2 regions of the Pseudomonas sp. RSB 5.4 genome follow, and region 2 is predicted to be linked to the other one. Evidence: predicted binding sites of a transcription regulator. Region 2 holds the regulator's gene; the other holds the start of a gene.
What was found. Region 2 encodes sigma-54, which starts transcription at its own class of promoters, with help from an activator protein. Its sites were predicted from a motif close to ANTGGCATNNANNTTGCTNT; they were not measured.
Positions count from the first base shown of each region.

Region 1: flgB (flagellar basal body rod protein FlgB) is a predicted target of sigma-54. The motif match lies at 3,832-3,851, and genes of this name have one in related genera.

Region 1 covers NZ_CP146986.1:2,952,673-2,962,447, reverse strand. Annotated here, with positions in the region: gene V9L13_RS13310 (flagellar protein FlgN) at 1-337, opposite strand, end outside; gene flgM (flagellar biosynthesis anti-sigma factor FlgM) at 386-712, opposite strand; gene flgA (flagellar basal body P-ring formation chaperone FlgA) at 872-1,633, opposite strand; gene V9L13_RS13295 (chemotaxis protein CheV) at 1,716-2,648, shown strand; gene cheR (protein-glutamate O-methyltransferase CheR) at 2,695-3,522, shown strand; gene flgB (flagellar basal body rod protein FlgB) at 3,892-4,299, shown strand; gene flgC (flagellar basal body rod protein FlgC) at 4,303-4,746, shown strand; gene flgD (flagellar hook assembly protein FlgD) at 4,762-5,487, shown strand; gene flgE (flagellar hook protein FlgE) at 5,518-6,858, shown strand; gene V9L13_RS13265 (ribonucleoside-diphosphate reductase subunit alpha) at 7,523-9,775, opposite strand, start outside.
Region 2 covers NZ_CP146986.1:5,608,252-5,618,026, reverse strand. Annotated here, with positions in the region: gene mlaE (lipid asymmetry maintenance ABC transporter permease subunit MlaE) at 1-269, opposite strand, end outside; gene V9L13_RS25215 (ATP-binding cassette domain-containing protein) at 269-1,078, opposite strand; gene V9L13_RS25210 (KpsF/GutQ family sugar-phosphate isomerase) at 1,354-2,328, shown strand; gene V9L13_RS25205 (HAD family hydrolase) at 2,328-2,852, shown strand; gene lptC (LPS export ABC transporter periplasmic protein LptC) at 2,861-3,433, shown strand; gene lptA (lipopolysaccharide transport periplasmic protein LptA) at 3,420-3,968, shown strand; gene lptB (LPS export ABC transporter ATP-binding protein) at 3,968-4,693, shown strand; gene V9L13_RS25185 (RNA polymerase factor sigma-54) at 4,880-6,373, shown strand; gene raiA (ribosome-associated translation inhibitor RaiA) at 6,447-6,755, shown strand; gene ptsN (PTS IIA-like nitrogen regulatory protein PtsN) at 6,768-7,232, shown strand; gene rapZ (RNase adapter RapZ) at 7,235-8,092, shown strand; gene V9L13_RS25165 (HPr family phosphocarrier protein) at 8,108-8,383, shown strand; gene V9L13_RS25160 (ZIP family metal transporter) at 8,421-9,314, opposite strand; gene V9L13_RS25155 (superoxide dismutase) at 9,345-9,775, opposite strand, start outside.

The DNA of each region.
Region 1 (9,775 bases), 2.7 Mb from region 2:
ACTGACCGTTTTTGACATTGGCCGCCTGGCACTGGGCAATCAGGTCTGTCAGTACGTCGCTCTGGGACAGCAACTGATCGCCAATGCTCGACTGGCTGGCCAGTTGCTCCAGGCCCTGACGATCGAGCGGCAGGTTGAGGCTGGCGAGGATTTCGCTGCGCTTGCGGCCATGCTGTTCAAGCAGAATGATCAATGCCTGTTTGCGCGCCAGAATATCTTCGAGCAAGGGCATGTCGCGACCGTGCAAGGCGAGGGACTCGGTTTGCAATAACTCCAGCAATTGTTGAGCTGGAGCAAAGTCGTCGGTGATCAGTTGCAATAAATTAGTGTCGTGCATGGCTGGCCTTGGGTTCTAAGCGTCCAAAAGCCTGGCGCCGGCAAAAGCCTAGCGCTGGGCTTCGAAGTTGAGCAGTTTGCTGGCTACACGGTTGCTGTCGACTTTATAGCTGCCATCGGCAATCGCTGCTTTCAACTCGGCCACTCGGGCTTTGTCGACGGCAGGCTGATCGCGCAGCTTGTCAGTGACCTTCTGCAACTGTTGAGCCTCATTGCTGAGGTGTACCGATTCCCCGCTTTTTACGGTACTGGCCGTTTCGGCCGGGGTATTCAGCGGCGCGGAGGTGCCGGTATCGGCGGTTTCCTTGGCGTTGCTGGTACGTGTACTGCCCGTAAGTGACGAGGAGCTGTTCAAACGGCTGAAATCGATGACCATGTTAAAAACCTCTGGGAATTTGGACGCTTGCCATGTTCTCGGCCATCCCCTGGAAAACTTTAGGCTCATTTGCAATGAGCTGCATGCGTCGAAGCGTGTCCTGCTTCGGCACAGTTTAGGGAAGCGTCGAGGCCGGCGCCAGTTTTCTGCTTGAGCGTTTTACATGGCCACTTCCACTTGGCCCGGCGCGATGACCTGCGCCTTGATCACCCGGTTGGAGTTCAGGTTTTTCACCCGGATCTGCTCCTTCAGACCGCCGTTGGCCAGGGCTTCGCCGGGCATGCGTACGGCGAGCGTACCGCTGCGGGCGATGATGACCACCTGATCGCCCTTGCGCACCACTTCAGCCTGTTCCAGATGCACCAGAGTAATGACCTGATCGGCGACCGTTGGTCGGGTTAATTTTTGCCCGATGGCTTCATCCACCGACGTCAGGAAACCCTGATTGATCTGGCTGACGTCGCGTTCACGCAAGGTCACGTCCTGCGGCTCGATAATCCCGGCGCGTTTGAGCGGTCGGGTGGTGGTGACAATCTCGCGAAACAGGCGGACTTGAGCGGGCACGAACACCGTCCAGGGCGAGCTTCCCTCGCAACGGACCTTGACCGTGACCCGGCCCAGCGGACGTGCCGGACTCTCCAGTGACGCTGTCAATTCCTTGTCGCACATAGGCATGCGCATACGTGGGTCGAGCTGGTTGACCTCGATTTCGTAGCGGCCTTCGGTTTGACTGGTAGCCAGATAGTCTTCTACGGTGAACTCAAGAAAGCCCTGAGTGACGCCGATAAGCATGTCAGGCAAGGTAACCGTATCAGCACCGGCAGGGCTGCCAGCGAAAAACAAGCAGACGGCAGACGTCGCGCACAACGCTTTGCGGGTGCGGGAGGTCAGGCGTCGGAAAAATGTCGTTTGAGCGTTCATACGAGTTAAAAAGCAAGCGCCGTGCCGTTTAGCAATGAATGTGCGTCGCAACAACACTTGGCGTTGGTGTAGGAGTCTGGGCATGGCTGGTGTAATGGATTCGGTGAACCAGCGCACGCAACTGGTAGGGCAGAATCGCCTGGAGCTGTTGTTGTTCCGTCTCGACGGTCAACAGCTCTACGGAATCAACGTGTTCAAGGTGCGGGAAGTGCTGCAATGCCCGTCCCTGACGTTGATGCCCAAGTCCAGTCCTGTCGTGTGCGGGGTGGCGAATATCCGGGGGGCGACCATTCCGATCCTTGATCTGGCAATGGCGACCGGTTCCGGAGCGTTGAAAGACAAGAAAAATCCGTTCGTGATCATCACGGAGTACAACACCAAGACCCAGGGTTTCCTGGTCCGCTCGGTGGAGCGCATCGTCAACATGAACTGGGAAGAGATCCATCCGCCGCCCAAGGGCACGGGTCGCGATCATTACCTGACCGCTGTGACTCGAGTCGACAATCAGTTAGTCGAAATCATCGACGTCGAGAAGGTGCTGGCGGAAGTCGCGCCGACCCCCGAGGCGATTTCGGTCGGTGTGGTCGATGTCGAGACCCAGAGCAAGGCGTTGTCGCTGCGGGTATTGACGGTCGATGACTCGTCGGTGGCGCGCAAGCAGGTCACGCGTTGCCTGCAGACGGTCGGTGTCGAAGTGGTGGCGCTGAACGACGGCAAGCAGGCGCTGGATTACCTGCGCAAGCTGGTCGATGAGGGCAAGAAGCCGGAAGAAGAGTTCCTGATGATGATTTCCGACATCGAGATGCCGGAGATGGACGGGTACACCCTGACGGCGGAGATCCGCAGCGACCCGCGCATGCAAAAGCTTCATATCATCCTGCATACTTCGTTGTCGGGGGTATTCAATCAGGCGATGGTCAAGAAAGTCGGTGCCGATGACTTCCTGGCCAAATTCCGTCCTGATGACCTGGCATCCCGGGTAGTCGACCGGATCAAAGCAGCAGATATCAGCTAGGGGCCTTCTGCCCCTGGCGGTCAACACGATTTAAGAGGCGGCATCATTGTCTACGGGTAATTTGGATTTCGAACAGTTCCGGGTCTTCCTGGAAAAAGCCTGTGGCATTTTGCTCGGTGAAAACAAGCAGTACCTGGTCTCGAGCCGTCTCAACAAACTGATGGAGCAGCAAGGCATCAAGTCCCTGGGTGAGCTGGTACAGCGCATCCAGACCCAGCCGCGCAGCGGTTTGCGCGAGCAGGTGGTCGATGCCATGACGACCAACGAAACCCTGTGGTTTCGTGACACCTATCCGTTTGAAGTCTTGAAGAACAAGGTGCTGCCCGAGGCGATCAAAGCCAGTCCCAACCAGCGTCTGCGGATCTGGTCGGCGGCGTGCTCGTCGGGTCAGGAACCGTATTCGCTGTCGATGTCGATCGATGAGTTCGAGCGCAGCAACCTCGGTCAGTTGAAGATGGGTGTGCAGATCGTTGCCACCGACCTGTCCGGCAGCATGCTGAACAACTGCAAGACCGGCGAGTACGACAGTCTGGCGATCGGTCGCGGTTTGTCCGCCGATCGTCTGCAGCGCTACTTCGACCCGAAAGGGCCGGGACGCTGGGCGGTCAAGGCGCCGATCAAGAATCGCGTGGAGTTCCGCTCGTTCAACCTGCTCGACAGCTATGCGAGTCTTGGCAAGTTCGACATCGTGTTTTGCCGCAACGTGCTGATCTACTTCTCCGCCGAGGTGAAGAAAGACATCCTGTTGCGCATTCACAGCACGCTGAAGCCGGGCGGGTATCTGTTCCTCGGCGCTTCCGAAGCGCTGAACGGTTTGCCGGATCATTACCAGATGGTCCAGTGCAGCCCGGGGATCATTTACCAGGCGAAGTGATTGCATCGGCAATACAAAAAACGGGAGTCCTCAGGGGCTCCCGTTTTTTTGTGCCTGAATTATCTCCCTCACACACCACAAATCCCCTGTGGGAGCGGGCTTGCTCGCGAAGGCAGTGTGTCAGAAAAACAGATATCGACTGACTCGACGCTTTCGCGAGCAAGCCCGCTCCCACAGTGGGTCTGTGGTGTGGGTGGAGGGGAGGGCAAGCGGCAGAAAAGCGGCAGCCAGCGGAAGCCGTTTGCCGCTTTTCTGGCATTGCCGCTTTGCCAATGCCCCGCAAGGCCACGGTTTTCGGGGGTTTCTCGCATTGGCACGCGGCTTGCTAAAGCTCAGGTACGAAAAACCGGTCACCCGAAGGTTCCCGACATGAGCATCAGCTTCGATAAAGCGCTCGGCATTCACGAAAAGGCATTGGGCTTCCGCGCCCAGCGCGCCGAAGTGTTGGCCAACAACATCGCCAACGCCGATACCCCGAACTACAAGGCTCGGGATCTGGACTTCTCCAAAGTGCTCGAAGCACAGAGCCAGAAGAACGCCAACGGCACCATCGCCCTGAACATGACCAACAGCCGTCACATCGAGGCTGAAGGCGTGGGCAATGGCGACGAGTCGCTGATGTATCGCACGCCGATGCAGCCTTCGATCGACCAGAACACCGTGGACGCTCAGCTCGAGCAGTCGAATTACGCGGAAAACGCGGTCGGCTTCCAGGCCAGCTTCACTCTGCTCAACAGCAAATTCAAAGGGCTGGTGTCAGCCCTGCGCGGAGAGTAATCCATGTCCCTGTCTAGCGTTTTCAACATTGCCGGCAGCGGCATGAGCGCACAAACCACGCGTCTGAACACCGTGGCTTCGAACATAGCCAACGCCGAAACTGTCTCGTCGAGCATCGACCAGACTTACCGCGCCCGTCACCCGGTGTTCGCCACCATGTTCCAGGGCGGCCAGAACAGCGGCAGCAACTCGCTGTTCCAGAGCCAGGACGCTGCAGGGCAGGGCGTACAGGTGCTTGGCGTGGTCGAAGACCAGAGCAACCTCGAAGCGCGCTACGAGCCGAACCATCCGGCCGCTGACGCCAAGGGTTACGTCTACTACCCGAACGTCAACGTGGTGGAAGAAATGGCTGACATGATTTCCGCGAGCCGGTCGTTCCAGACCAACGCCGAAATGATGAACACCGCCAAAACCATGATGCAGAAGGTGCTGACCCTCGGTCAGTAATAAGGGGCGACTGCCATGAGTGTTTCCGATACCACCAGCAGCTTGAGCATGAATGACATCCTGGCGAACTCGTCGAAGAAGACCAGTTCGACCGCCGATGGCATTGCTTCTGCGACTAACAGTTCCACCGGCGGCCAGGCGCTGGGCAAGGATGCGTTCCTGCAATTGCTGGTCACCCAGCTGAAAAACCAGAACCCGCTCGACCCGCAGGACAACAGCGCGTTCGTTGCGCAGTTGGCGCAGTTCAGCAGCCTGGAAGGCATCACCACGCTTAACAGCACCGTCAGCTCGCTGGCCGGCAACTACAACTCCTCGCAGGCCCTGCAGGCGTCGTCGCTGGTGGGCCGCAACGTGATCGTGCAGACCAACACCGTTCAATTGGACGACCCGAGCAAAGGCATGACCGGTTCGGTCACCGTTCCGTCGTCGATTGCCGGCGGCACCGTCAGCATTACCGACAGCAGCGGCACGGTCGTTCGCACCATCGATCTGGGCAGTCGCGCCGCAGGCAGCGCGAGCTTCACCTGGGACGGCAAGGACAAGGACGGCAACCTGGTGAATACCGGTACCTACACCGTCAAGGCCAACGCCTCGATCAATGGCACCTCGACCGATATGGCGACCTATCTGCCAGCCACGGTCAACAGTGTGACCATCAGCCAGACCGGTGGCGAGCTGATGCTCAACCTGTCCGGCAAGGGCACCGTTGCCCTGTCCAAAGTACAAACCATTGGTATATAGAGCCGACTAACCGGCACAAAGGAGTGGAATATGTCTTTCAATATCGGCCTTAGCGGTCTCTATGCAGCCAACAAACAACTGGACGTGACCGGCAACAACATCGCCAACGTCGCGACCGCCGGTTTCAAATCGTCCCGTGCAGAATTCGAAGACGTCTACTCGGCCACTCGCCTGGGTAGCGGCAGCAAGGTCATCGGCAACGGTGTGCGCCTGGCCAACGTGTCCCAGCAGTTCACCCAGGGTGATATCAACAACACTGGCAACGTGTTGGACATGGGCATCAACGGTTCCGGCTTCTTCACCATGAGCAACAACGGCGCGATCACTTACACCCGTGCCGGTACGTTCAAGGTCGACAATGCCGGCTATATCACCAACACCGACTACACCTCGCGTCTGCAAGGTTACGGTGTGGACGCCAACGGCAAGATCATCAACGGCGTGTTGACCGACCTGAAGATCGACACCTCGAACCTGGCGCCGAAATCGACTTCGTTGGTGACTTCGAGCATCAACCTGAACTCCTCGGCAACAAAAATCGTCGATACGGGCGCCAACGCTGTCGTGTTCGATCCGACCAAGCTTGCGACGTACACCAAGTCGTTCAGTACCCCGATCTATGACACTCAGGGCAACTCGCACGTCATGGATCAGTACTTTGTGAAGACTGATGACAATACCTGGAAGGTTTACACCCTGGTGGATGGGCGCAATCCGGACGCTACCGGTAGCGATCCAAGCGATCCTGCCACTCCTCCGGTTGCTTCGACACTGACCTTCGACAGCTCTGGCAATCTCACTCAGGTCAGCACGCCTAACCCGGCGGACCCGGCCAATCCGATTATCAGCAGCGACTTGAAGCTGACCGGCTGGGTACCGGGCACCGTGACCAACGGCAAATTCACGCCTAACGGCGCGTCTGCCAACACCAATGGCGTGACCATTTCCATGGCCAAGACCACTCAGTTTAACGCTGATACCGCGCGTTCGATCCCGACTCAGGACGGTTACGCCACTGGCCAGATCACCAACCTGACCATCGACGGTACCGGTACCCTGTTCGCCAACTTCAGCAACAACCAGAGCAAGGCCATCGGCCAGGTTGCGCTGGCCAGCTTCACCAACGAACAAGGCCTGCAGGCTGTCGGCGGTACTAGCTGGAAAGAGACGTTCGCCTCGGGTATCCCGGGTTACGATGCGCCGGAAACCGGTACACTCGGTTCGATCGCGTCCAACTCGCTGGAAGAGTCGAACGTTAACCTGACCAACGAACTGGTGGACCTGATCAAGGGCCAGAGCAACTATCAGGCGAACGCCAAGACCATTTCGACTCAGAGCACCATCATGCAGACCATCATTCAGATGACCTGATTGCGGTTTCTGGTTGTGCAAGAGCCCCTCTTTTTGAGGGGCTTTTTTGTGGGCGGCTATTGGGTGGCAGCTGTTTTGATTGGGTGAATATCCGTTGCTTCGGGTGCTGCGGCTGGCGGTTTCGCCCTTGCGGCGAGTCACTTTTTCAGACGCCAAAAAGTAACCAAAAGGCTGGGCCCCAGCGTTCGGCCCTCGCTTAGGCTCGGGTTCCTTCGCTGCGGGATTCATCCGGGGGCATCGCCTCCGGTTTGCTTCGCTGCACCTCCTCTCGATGTGTTCGACTTCGTCGAACGGTCGCTGCGCTCCCATCCCCGGATAAATCCCTCCACTCAGCCTGCCGAAGGGGCCGGTACGGCAAGATCAAGAGCTGCAGCCGAGCTTGCGCTCATCCTGTTGAGTGGTGAAAAGCGGATGCGGTGGACTGTTGATTTGCGTGGGGGCCAGCCTGCCAGATGTACTCATCCTCTGTAGGAGCTGCCGAAGGCTGCGATCTTTTGGTCTTTGGCAGCAGCACTGAAGATCAAAAGATCGTAGCCTCGTTGCTCTCGACAGCTCCTACAGGTAAATGGCGGGCAAAAGAAAACCCCCGACAAACCAGAAGTCTGTCGGGGGTTTCTTTTGCCTGGAGAGATCAGGCGCCTCGCAACGCCTGACTCAGCTCAGCTTATTGGCAAGCTTCGCAATCCGGCTCGTCGATCGCGCAAGCCTTTGGCACTGGAGCCGGACCTGCCGGAGCGGCCAGAACCGAATCGTCGCCGTGGTTGCCGCCGCTGGAAACAGCGTTCAGCTTGCCGGTGTTGATGGTCGACTTCTCGGTGCTGGTCGCGGCCAGGGCACGGAGGTAGTAGGTGGTTTTCAGACCACGGTACCAGGCCATGCGGTAGGTCACGTCGAGCTTCTTGCCCGATGCGCCGGCGATGTACAGGTTCAGCGACTGAGCCTGGTCGATCCACTTCTGACGACGGCTGGCGGCGTCAACGATCCACTTGGTGTCCACTTCGAACGCGGTCGCGTAGAGCTCTTTGAGTTCTTGCGGGATGCGCTCGATCTGCTGAACCGAACCGTCGTAGTACTTCAGGTCGTTGATCATGACCGAGTCCCACAGACCGCGCGCCTTGAGGTCGCGAACCAGGTACGGGTTGATCACGGTGAATTCGCCCGACAGGTTCGATTTCACATACAGGTTCTGGTAGGTCGGTTCGATCGACTGCGATACGCCGGTGATGTTGGCGATGGTTGCGGTCGGTGCGATGGCCATGATGTTGGAGTTACGAATGCCTTTCTGAACACGGGCGCGAACCGGTGCCCAGTCCAGGGTTTCGTTCAGGTCAACGTCGATGTACTTCTGGCCACGTTGCTCGATCAGGATCTGTTGCGAATCCAGTGGCAGGATGCCTTTGGACCACAGCGAACCGTTGAAGGTCTCGTAGGCACCACGCTCGTCTGCCAGGTCGCAGGACGCCTGGATCGCGTAGTAGCTGACCGCTTCCATCGACTTGTCGGCGAACTCGACGGCAGCGTCGGAACCGTAAGGGATGTGCTGCAGATACAGCGCGTCCTGGAAACCCATGATGCCCAGACCGACCGGACGGTGGCGGAAGTTGGAGTTCTTCGCTTGCGGCACCGAGTAGTAGTTGATGTCGATCACGTTGTCGAGCATGCGTACGGCAGTGTTCACGGTGCGTTGCAGCTTGGCGGTGTCCAGCTTGCCGTCGACGATGTGGTTCGGCAGGTTGATCGAGCCCAGGTTGCAAACGGCGATCTCGTCCTTGTTGGTGTTCAAGGTGATCTCGGTGCACAGGTTCGAGCTGTGAACCACGCCGACGTGCTGCTGCGGGCTACGCAGGTTGCACGGGTCTTTGAACGTCAGCCATGGGTGGCCGGTTTCGAACAGCATGGAGAGCATCTTGCGCCACAGGTCTTTGGCCTGGATGGTCTTGAACAGCTTGACCTTGCCCGGGTACTCGGTCAGGGCTTCGTAGTACTCGTAGCGCTCTTCGAAGGCTTTACCGGTCAGGTCATGCAGGTCCGGAACTTCGGATGGCGAGAACAGGGTCCACTTGCCGTCGTCGAAGACACGCTTCATGAACAGGTCAGGGATCCAGTTGGCGGTGTTCATGTCGTGGGTACGACGACGATCATCACCGGTGTTCTTGCGCAGCTCGATGAACTCTTCGATGTCCATGTGCCAGGTTTCCAGGTAGGCACACACAGCGCCTTTGCGCTTGCCACCCTGGTTGACGGCTACAGCGGTGTCGTTCACCACTTTCAGGAACGGCACCACGCCTTGCGACTTGCCGTTGGTGCCCTTGATGTACGAGCCCAGTGCGCGAACCGGGGTCCAGTCGTTGCCCAGGCCGCCAGCGAATTTCGACAGCATGGCGTTGTCGTGGATCGCGTGGTAGATGCCCGACAGGTCGTCCGGAACGGTGGTCAGGTAGCAGCTCGACAGCTGTGGACGCAGGGTGCCGGCGTTGAACAGGGTCGGAGTCGACGCCATGTAGTCGAAGGACGACAACAGGTTGTAGAACTCGATCGCACGGTCTTCTTTCTGCTTCTCTTCGATTGCCAGGCCCATGGCCACGCGCATGAAGAAGATCTGCGGCAGTTCGAAACGCACGCCATCCTTGTGGATGAAGTAACGGTCGTACAGGGTCTGCAGGCCCAGGTAGGTGAATTGCTGATCACGCTCGTGGTTGATCGCCTTGCCCAGTTTTTCCAGGTCGAAGGTGGCCAGCACAGGGTTCAGCAGTTCGAACTCGATACCTTTGGCAACGTAGGCCGGCAGCGCCTTGGCGTACAGCTCGGCCATTTCGTGGTGAGTGGCGCTTTCGGCCACACCGAGGAAGCCCAGGCCTTCGGCACGCAGGGTGTCCATCAGCAGGCGCGCGGTCACGAACGAGTAGTTCGGCTCACG
Region 2 (9,775 bases):
GCCTGCTCCGAACCGTAGCTCGACAGAATACTGAAGCCCTGCAGCGCCAGCACCATGCCGATGAAAATCCCGGACACGACGATGATCACCAGCGACATGACGCCAACCGAATGCAGCTGCTTGACCAACAGGCCAAAACCGCCGCTGATGCCGCCACGACCGAGCAGGGCGTGGAACAGGAACAGGGTCGCACGACCAAACACCGCAACGGCGTCGATCGCCGCCTCGCCGAAACGGCGTACGCGTTCTATTAATGAAATTCTGCGCATCAGCGCTTCCCCAGAAGATCTGCGCGGTAATCCGTCGCTGGAAAATGATACGGCACCGGGCCATCGGGGTTGCCGGTCATGAACTGGCGAATACGCGGCTCATCCGAATTCATCAACTCGTCCGGCGTGCCCTGCCCCAGCACCTGACCATCACCCACTACATAGATGTAGTCAGCGATGCTCGCGGTTTCGGCCAGATCGTGGGAGACCACGATACTGGTGATCCCCAGCGCATCGTTGAGCAGACGGATCAGGCGTACCAGCACGCCCATGGCGATCGGGTCCTGACCGACGAAAGGTTCGTCGTACATTAGAATCTGCGGATCGAGCGCAATTGCCCGGGCCAGCGCCACGCGACGCTTCATGCCGCCGGACAGTTCGTCGGGCATCAGCTCGATGGCGCCGCGCAGACCGACCGCCTGCAATTTGAGCAGAACGATGTCGCGGATCATTTCGTCCGGCAATTGGGTATGAACGCGCAGGGGGAAAGCGACGTTCTCGAAGACATCGAGATCGGTAAACAGCGCGCCGCTCTGAAACAGCACGCCCATGTGCTTGCGCGCATCGAACAGATCACTGCGCGACAGCGTCGGCAGGTTCTGGCCGTTGACCCAGACTTCGCCGCTGGAAGGACGCAACTGTGCACCCATCAAGCGCAACAAAGTGGTCTTGCCGCACCCGGAAGGTCCCATGATGCCGGTAACCTTGCCACGCGGGATGCGAATATCGACGTTATTGAAAATGCTGCGCGCACCGCGCTTGAAGGAGACTCCCTTCAGCTCGACCGCGTAGGCGTTATCGGCACTCATCTAAACTCCTTGCGATGCAGCCTCTCACTCGGACGCCTGGCTTTCCGCAGAAAGCACATACCTCCCGGGCAGGCCGAACTGGCGGCGAACTATATCACTGCAAAGGCCAAGCGCCCAAGGCCCATGCCCCCCTGTGTTCAGCGATATGACAGGCGCGGCCGCGCTTTTTCAGGGTTTTGGTTACGAGGAATGACAAAGCACAACGAACTTGCGTGAGGCTTTTCAACATAACCGCTATAATCGCCGCCTTTTCATCGGGCTATACGATTTCTGACATGAGCCAATCCAGCGACCTGATTCAATCGGCACAACGCACCATCCGCCTCGAAGTGGAAGCCGTACAAGGCTTGTTGCCCCATATCGACGCCGATTTCGTACGCGCTTGCGAGATGATTCTGGCCAGCAAAGGCCGTGTGGTCGTGGTCGGCATGGGCAAATCCGGGCACGTCGGCAACAAGATTGCCGCGACCCTGGCCAGCACCGGCACCCCGGCATTTTTCGTCCACCCGGCCGAAGCCAGTCATGGCGACATGGGCATGATCACCCGTGACGACGTGATTCTCGCCCTCTCCAACTCCGGCTCGACCAACGAAATCGTCACCTTGCTGCCCCTGATCAAGCGCCTGGGTATCCAGTTGATCAGCCTGACCGGCAATCCGCAGTCGCCGTTGGCCAAGGCCGCCGAAGTCAATCTCAATGTTCACGTCGAGCACGAAGCCTGCCCGCTGAACCTGGCGCCGACTTCCTCGACCACCGCAGCGCTGGTCATGGGCGATGCCCTGGCCGTGGCGCTGCTGGAAGCGCGTGGCTTCACCGCCGAAGATTTTGCTTTTTCCCACCCGGGCGGTGCCTTGGGTCGACGCCTGCTGCTGAAAGTGGAAAACGTCATGCACGCTGGGCAAGAGCTGCCGCAGGTACAACGCGGCACCCTGCTCAAGGACGCGCTCATGGAAATGACCCGCAAGGGTCTGGGCATGACCGTCATCCTTGAAGCCGATGGCAAGCTGGCCGGGATCTTCACCGACGGCGACCTGCGCCGCACCCTGGATCGCAGCATCGACATCCGCAGCGCCACCATCGACCAGGTCATGACCGCACACGGCAAGACCGCACGGCCCGAGATGCTCGCCGCCGAAGCGCTGAAAATCATGGAAGACCACCGAATCAACGCACTGGTGGTCGTGGACGAAGAAGATCGCCCGATTGGCGCCTTCAACCTCTCCGATCTGCTGCGTGCAGGAGTGATGTAATGACAAGCGATCTGCTGCAACGCGGCAAAGCGATCAAACTGGCAGTGTTCGACGTCGACGGCGTCCTCACCGACGGGCGCCTGTACTTCCTTGAAGACGGCAGCGAATTCAAGACGTTCAACACCCTCGACGGCCAAGGCATCAAGATGCTGATGAATGCTGGTGTCGAGACGGCCATCATCAGTGGCCGCAAGACGCCGGTGGTTGAGCGTCGAGCGAAGAACCTCGGCATCCCGCATCTGTTTCAGGGCCGCGAAGACAAATTGGTGGTTCTGGACGGTCTTCTGCAGCAACTGGGCCTAAGCTATGAACAGGTCGCCTACCTCGGTGACGACTTGCCTGACCTGCCGGTGATCCGCCGCGTAGGTCTGGGCATGGCCGTCGCCAATGCTGCCGATTTCGTGCGCGAACACGCCCATGGCGTCACTCGGGCCCGTGGTGGCGAAGGTGCCGCCCGCGAATTCTGCGAATTGATCCTGCGCGCCCAGGGCCGCCTCGATGCGGCCAACGCCGCGTACCTGTGAGCCAAATCATGTTTAGCAAAAAATTTCGCAACTTCCTGCTGTTCGGCTGTATCGCTGCCATGTTTGCAGCGGTCGGCTACTGGAATATCAGTCCGGAACGCTTTCTCGACAAGCCTGCAGCCAAGGCCGAAGACACTGCCATCGACTGGTACGCCACCAATACCCACACCTTTCAGTACCTCCCGGACGGCAAGCTGCAATACGAGATGACGTCGGACAAGGCCGAGCATCTGAAAGCGACGGATGTGACGCTTGTCACCAAACCCGACCTGAACATGTTCCGCGGCACCGAGTTTCCGTGGCACGTGACCAGCGAGCGCGGTGAAGTGAATTCAGGCGGCACCGAGGTCGAACTGATCGATTCCGTACGCGTCAAGCGTACTGACGAAAAGAACCGCGACACCTTGATCACCAGCACACGCATGACAGTGTTCCCGCAGCAGCAATATGCGCAGACCGCGCAACCCGTTAGAATCGACGGCGCTGGGGGTGTATCGACTGGCGTGGGAATGAAGGCGTATTTGAAGGAAAGCAGGATACACCTGCTATCTAACGTAAGAGGACAGTATGAGGCTCGTTAAAACCCTCCCTATTTTGCTCAGTCTGGGCGCAGCACTGGGAAGCGTGAGCGCCTGGGCTCTGCCGAACGATCAAGAGCAGCCCATTCGCATTCAGGCCGACGATGCCCAGATGGACGACAAGAATGGCGTTGCCACCTATAAAGGTGACGTGATCATTACCCAGGGCTCGATGAAGGTGACCGGTAATACCGTGACCCTGACTCGCACCCCGACCGGTGATATCGACGTGGTGACCTCAGTCGGCAACCTCGCCTACTTCGAACAGCTGCAGACTGCCGGCGACAAAAAACCTGTGCAGGGCTGGGGCGTGACCATCCAGTATCACGCGCAGCAGAATCGCGTCGTGCTGATCGACAAGGCCAAGGTTGTCGACAAGGACAACAACACCACTCAGGGCGAAAAAATCGTCTATGACACGGTGAAAAAACTGGCCAGCGCCGGCCGCGCTACCGGCAGTAAGGTCACCGAGGCGCGTCCGCGCATCGACATGGTGATCCAGCCGAAGCCGAAAAACGACGAGAAAAAGGCCCAGTAATGGCAACTCTGAAAGCTCAACACCTGGCCAAGGCCTATAAAAGCCGCCAGGTTGTGCGCGACGTCAGCCTGTCGATCGACAGTGGCCAGATCGTTGGCCTGCTCGGCCCGAACGGCGCCGGCAAGACGACCTGCTTCTATATGATCGTCGGCCTGGTGCAGGCCGATCAGGGCCGCGTGTTGATCGATGATCTGGACGTCAGCCATCAGCCGATGCACGGCCGCGCCAAGGCCGGTATCGGCTATCTGCCGCAAGAAGCGTCGATCTTCCGCAAACTGTCGGTGGCCGATAACATCATGGCCATCCTCGAAACCCGCGCGGAACTCGACAAGGCCGGTCGTCGCAAGGAACTGGAAAGCCTGCTGCAGGAATTCCACATCAGCCACATCCGCGACAACCTCGGCATGAGCCTGTCCGGTGGTGAACGCCGCCGGGTGGAAATCGCCCGCGCACTGGCGACCGCACCGAAATTCATCCTGCTCGACGAACCGTTCGCCGGTGTTGACCCGATCTCGGTCGGCGACATCAAGCAGATCATCCACCACCTCAAGGCCAAGGGCATCGGTGTTCTGATCACCGACCACAACGTGCGTGAGACCCTGGATATCTGCGAAACCGCCTACATCGTCAACGACGGTCAACTGATCGCCGAAGGCGATGCTGCGACCATCCTTGCCAACGATCTGGTGAAGGAAGTGTATCTGGGCCACGAGTTCCGCCTGTAAGCACCAAGGCACTTGACCAGCCTCCGGGTGCTGTATCGATGAAGCAGGCTTTTATACGCTTTTATTGTTACAGCGCTCTAGGCAAACACGACAGTTTCAGGCATATAATTTGCTTAAGTTTGGCGCTTCGGCGCCCTGTAGTGGATGGCGCATGCGCGCCGGCGAATAAGGTGTTAAGCCCCTGCCATGAAACCATCGCTAGTCTTGAGAATGGGCCAGCAGCTGACGATGACACCGCAGCTGCAACAGGCCATCCGCCTGCTCCAATTGTCGACCCTGGACCTGCAACAGGAAATCCAGGAGGCCCTGGAATCCAATCCGATGCTCGAACGCCAGGAAGAAGGCGACGACTTCGACAACTCCGATCCTTTGGCCGACAACGCCGAACAAAAGCCCAACACCGACATTCAGGAACCGTCATACCAGGAAACCGCCCCGACGGTGGACAACCTGGAGGAAGGTGAATGGAACGAGCGCATTCCCAACGAGCTGCCGGTCGACACTGCCTGGGAAGATGTCTACCAGACCAGCGCCAGCAGCCTGCCCAGCGGCGATGACGACGAGTGGGACTTCACCACCCGCACCTCTGCCGGGGAAAGCCTGCAGAGCCATTTGCTCTGGCAATTGAACCTGGCGCCGATGTCCGACACCGACCGCCTGATCGCCGTGACCCTGATCGATTGCATCAACAATCAGGGCTACCTCGACGAAACCCTCGAAGAAATTCTCGACGCCTTTGATCCGGAACTCGACATCGAGCTGGACGAGATCGAAGCCGTCCTGCACCGCATCCAGCAGTTCGAACCCGCCGGCATCGGCGCCCGCAACCTCGGCGAATGCCTGTTGCTGCAACTGCGCCAGCTCCCGGCCAAGACTCCGTGGCTGAACGAAGCCAAGCGTCTGGTCAGCGATTACATCGATCTGCTCGGCAGCCGCGACTACAGCCAGCTGATGCGGCGTATGAAGCTCAAGGAAGATGAGCTGCGTCAGGTCATCGAACTGGTGCAGAGCCTGAATCCGCGCCCGGGCTCGCAGATCGAATCGACTGAAGCCGAGTACGTGGTGCCGGACGTCATTGTGCGCAAGGACAACGAACGCTGGCTGGTCGAGCTGAATCAGGAGTCGGTGCCCCGTCTGCGGGTCAACGCACAGTACGCCGGTTTTGTCCGTCGCGCCGATACCAGCGCCGATAACACCTTCATGCGCAATCAGTTGCAGGAAGCGCGCTGGTTCATCAAGAGCCTGCAAAGCCGCAACGAAACCCTGATGAAAGTGGCGACCCAGATCGTCGAGCATCAGCGCGGTTTCCTGGAGTACGGCGACGAAGCCATGAAGCCGTTGGTCCTGCACGACATCGCCGAGGCGGTTGGTATGCACGAATCGACGATTTCCCGCGTCACTACCCAGAAATTCATGCATACCCCACGGGGCATTTATGAACTGAAATACTTTTTCTCCAGCCACGTCAGCACCTCCGAAGGCGGCGAATGCTCGTCCACGGCGATTCGCGCGATCATCAAGAAACTGGTTGCGGCGGAAAATCAGAAAAAGCCGTTGAGTGACAGCAAGATCGCTGGTTTACTGGAGGCACAAGGCATTCAGGTGGCTCGCCGCACCGTCGCCAAGTACCGCGAATCCCTCGGGATCGCGCCTTCGAGCGAACGCAAGCGGTTGATGTAAGCCACGTTACAGCGTTCCAGTGGCAGGCTCTTCGGCCTGCCGCTTTATGCACTGGCAACGAAGGAGAAGCTGTATGCAAGTCAACATCAGTGGACACCAACTGGAAGTGACCCAACCTCTGCGTTCCTATATCGAGGAAAAACTCCAACGACTGGAGCGCCATTTCGACAAGATCACCAACGTGCAGGTCACGATGTGCGTCGAAAAGCTGAAGCAGAAAATCGAAGCCACCTTGCATATTCCCGGCAGCGAAGTGGTCGCCAACGCAGAAGATACCGACATGTACGCTGCGATCGACGCACTGACCGACAAGCTGGATCGCCAACTCAAAAAGCATAAGGAAAAGACCCAGAGCCTCCTCCAGGGCGCGACAGGTCGTTAACACCCCCAACCCATGATCCGACTTGAAAGTATCCTGACCCCCGGCCGTTCCCTGGTGAACGTGCCGGGCGGCAGTAAAAAGAAAGCCCTCGAACAGATTGCCAACCTGATCGCCCGCGAAGTGCCGGGTCTGGAGATGCAAGATGTCTTCGAGGCGCTGATCGCCCGTGAGAAACTTGGCTCCACCGGTTTCGGCAACGGCATCGCCATTCCCCACTGTCGCCTCAAAGGCTGTGAAGCGCCTGTCAGCGCTTTGATGCACCTTGATGCGCCTATCGATTTCGATGCCATCGACGGTGCGCCGGTTGACCTGCTGTTTGTCCTGCTGGTCCCGGAAGCTGCCACCGATGCCCACCTGGAATTACTGCGCCAGATCGCCAGCATGCTCGATCGCAAGGAAGTGCGCGAAAAACTGCGCAGCGCACCGAGCAACGAAGCCTTGTATCAGGTCGTCCTGAGCGAGCAAAACGGGCATTAATCATGCGCTTGATCATCGTCAGCGGCCGCTCCGGCTCGGGTAAAAGCACTGCCCTGGATGTCCTTGAGGACAACGGCTACTACTGCATCGACAACCTGCCGGCCGGTCTGCTGCCGGAACTGGCCGAACGCGCGCTGATCCACACCGAACTGGCCCAGCCGCTGGTGGCGGTGTCGATTGATGCGCGCAACCTGCCAAGCCACCTGTCGCGTTTCCCCGAGTTGCTGGAAGAAGTCCGCGCCCGGCACATCCAGTGCGATGTGCTGTATCTGGATGCCGACGAAGAAACCCTGCTCAAGCGCTTTTCGGAAACCCGCCGTCGTCACCCGCTGAGCACGGCCAACCGCTCGCTGGCCGAAGCGATCAACGACGAGACTGCCCTGCTCGGGCCGATTGCCGACCTGGCCGACCTCAAGGTCAACACCACCAATCTGAACCTGTACCAGTTGCGCGACACCATCAAGCTACGCCTGCTGAACCAGCCGGAGCCGGGCACGGCCTTCCTGGTCGAGTCGTTCGGCTTCAAGCGCGGCATGCCGGTGGATGCGGATCTGGTGTTCGACGTGCGCTGCCTGCCCAATCCGTACTGGAAGCCTGAATTGCGCGCACAATCCGGTCTCGATGCACCGGTCGCCGAATATCTGGCGGCGCAGCCGGAGGTTGACGAGATGTTTCAAGACATCTACGGCTACCTGAATAAATGGCTGCCGCGTTTTGCCGCGAGCAACCGCGCCTACGTCACCATTGCCATTGGCTGCACCGGCGGGCATCACCGCTCCGTTTACCTGACCGAACGTCTGGGTCAGGCCCTGCAGAAAACCCTGAAGAACGTCCAGGTTCGCCACCGCGACCTCACTTAAAGGATTCACACCGCGATGCCTGCTCTGGAAATCGAAATCATCAATAAGCTGGGCCTGCATGCCCGAGCGTCGGCCAAATTCGTCGGGGTAGCGGGTAAGTTCCCGGATTGCACGATCAGAGTGGGGCGCACACCCGAAACCACAGTTGATGGCAAAAGCATCATGGCGATGATGATGCTGGCCGCCGGCAAAGGCACCAAGATCTATCTGAGTACCGAAGGCCATCAGGAGCAGGAAGCGCTGGATGCGCTGGTGGCATTGATCAACAACTACTTCGATGAAGGTGGTTGATCCTGCATGGAGGGGGAGCTTGCTCCCTCTCTGCCAATCAGCCCAGCGCCGTATCCATCACCATCATCAGACAGAACCCGATCAGCAAGCCAAGACTGGCAAGCTTGTCATGACCATTGCGTCGCGACTCGGGGATCACCTCATGCGTCACCACCAGCAACATCGCCCCCGCCGCCAGCGCCAGCCCCAACGGCAACAACAGCTCCGCCAGACTGACCAGCCACGCACAGAGCAGCGCAAACACTGGCTCGACCAGCCCTGAAGCCGCCCCGATCAAGAACGCCCTGACCCGCGACATCCCCGCCCCGGCCAGCACCAGCGCAATCACCAATCCTTCTGGCACATCCTGCAAGGCAATGCCCATCGCCAGACTGTCGGCATCCGGCATGCCACCACCTGCAGAGACACCCACCGCCATGCCTTCCGGGATGTTGTGGGCAATGATGGCGAAGACGAACAGCCAGATCCGCGGCGCAATCACCGGGTGCTCAGGGGTACCGACGAGCATTTCCGGTGAGGCGCCGGACAGTTTCAGGTCCACCAGATACAAGCCGAATGCACCGAGCATGATGCCGAAGCAGATCAGCCCGCTGGCCGCCCACGGTGTCAGGCCCAGAGTTTCGGCGGCACCAATGCCCGGCACGATCAGCGAAAACGCAGTCGCTGCCAGCATCACGCCGGCGCCGAAACCCAGCAGCGTATCGCTGAGCATCTGCGGCATGCGCCGGATCACCAACACCGGCACCGCGCCGAGCGCCGTGCCGAGGGCGCAGATCGCCCCACCCTGCAAGGCCCGCGACAGCTTCGGCTGCAGATCCAGCCATTCCAGGCCGTGCGCCGCAAGCAGAGTCATGCCCGCCAGCAGCAACAGCGACCCGACCGCGTAACGAAACATGCGCCCACCGCCAATCGACAGTGTTTCAGTGCCCATAGTCAGCCCTGGATTGTTTTTATAGATGGCTTAAACCAGTGCGGCCTGATAACGCGCGGCGACTTCAGGCCAATTGATCACGTTGTAGAACGCGTTGATGTATTCCGGACGGCGGTTCTGATAACGCAGGTAGTAAGCGTGTTCCCAGACGTCCAGACCGAGAATCGGCGTATTGCCATTCATCAGCGGGCTGTCCTGATTGCCGCTGCTTTCCACGATCAGTTTCTTGTCGGGAGTGACGCTGAGCCAGGCCCAGCCGCTGCCGAAACGGGTCAGTGCGGCTTTGGTGAAGGCGTCCTTGAAACTGTCGAGGCCGCCCAGTTGCTCATCGATCGCCTTGGCCAACGCGCCATCTGGCTTGCCACCGCCATTGGGCACCATGACTTCCCAGAACAGCGAGTGGTTGGCGTGGCCACCGCCCTGGTTGATCACCGCTGCGCGGAGTTTTTCCGGCAACTGCT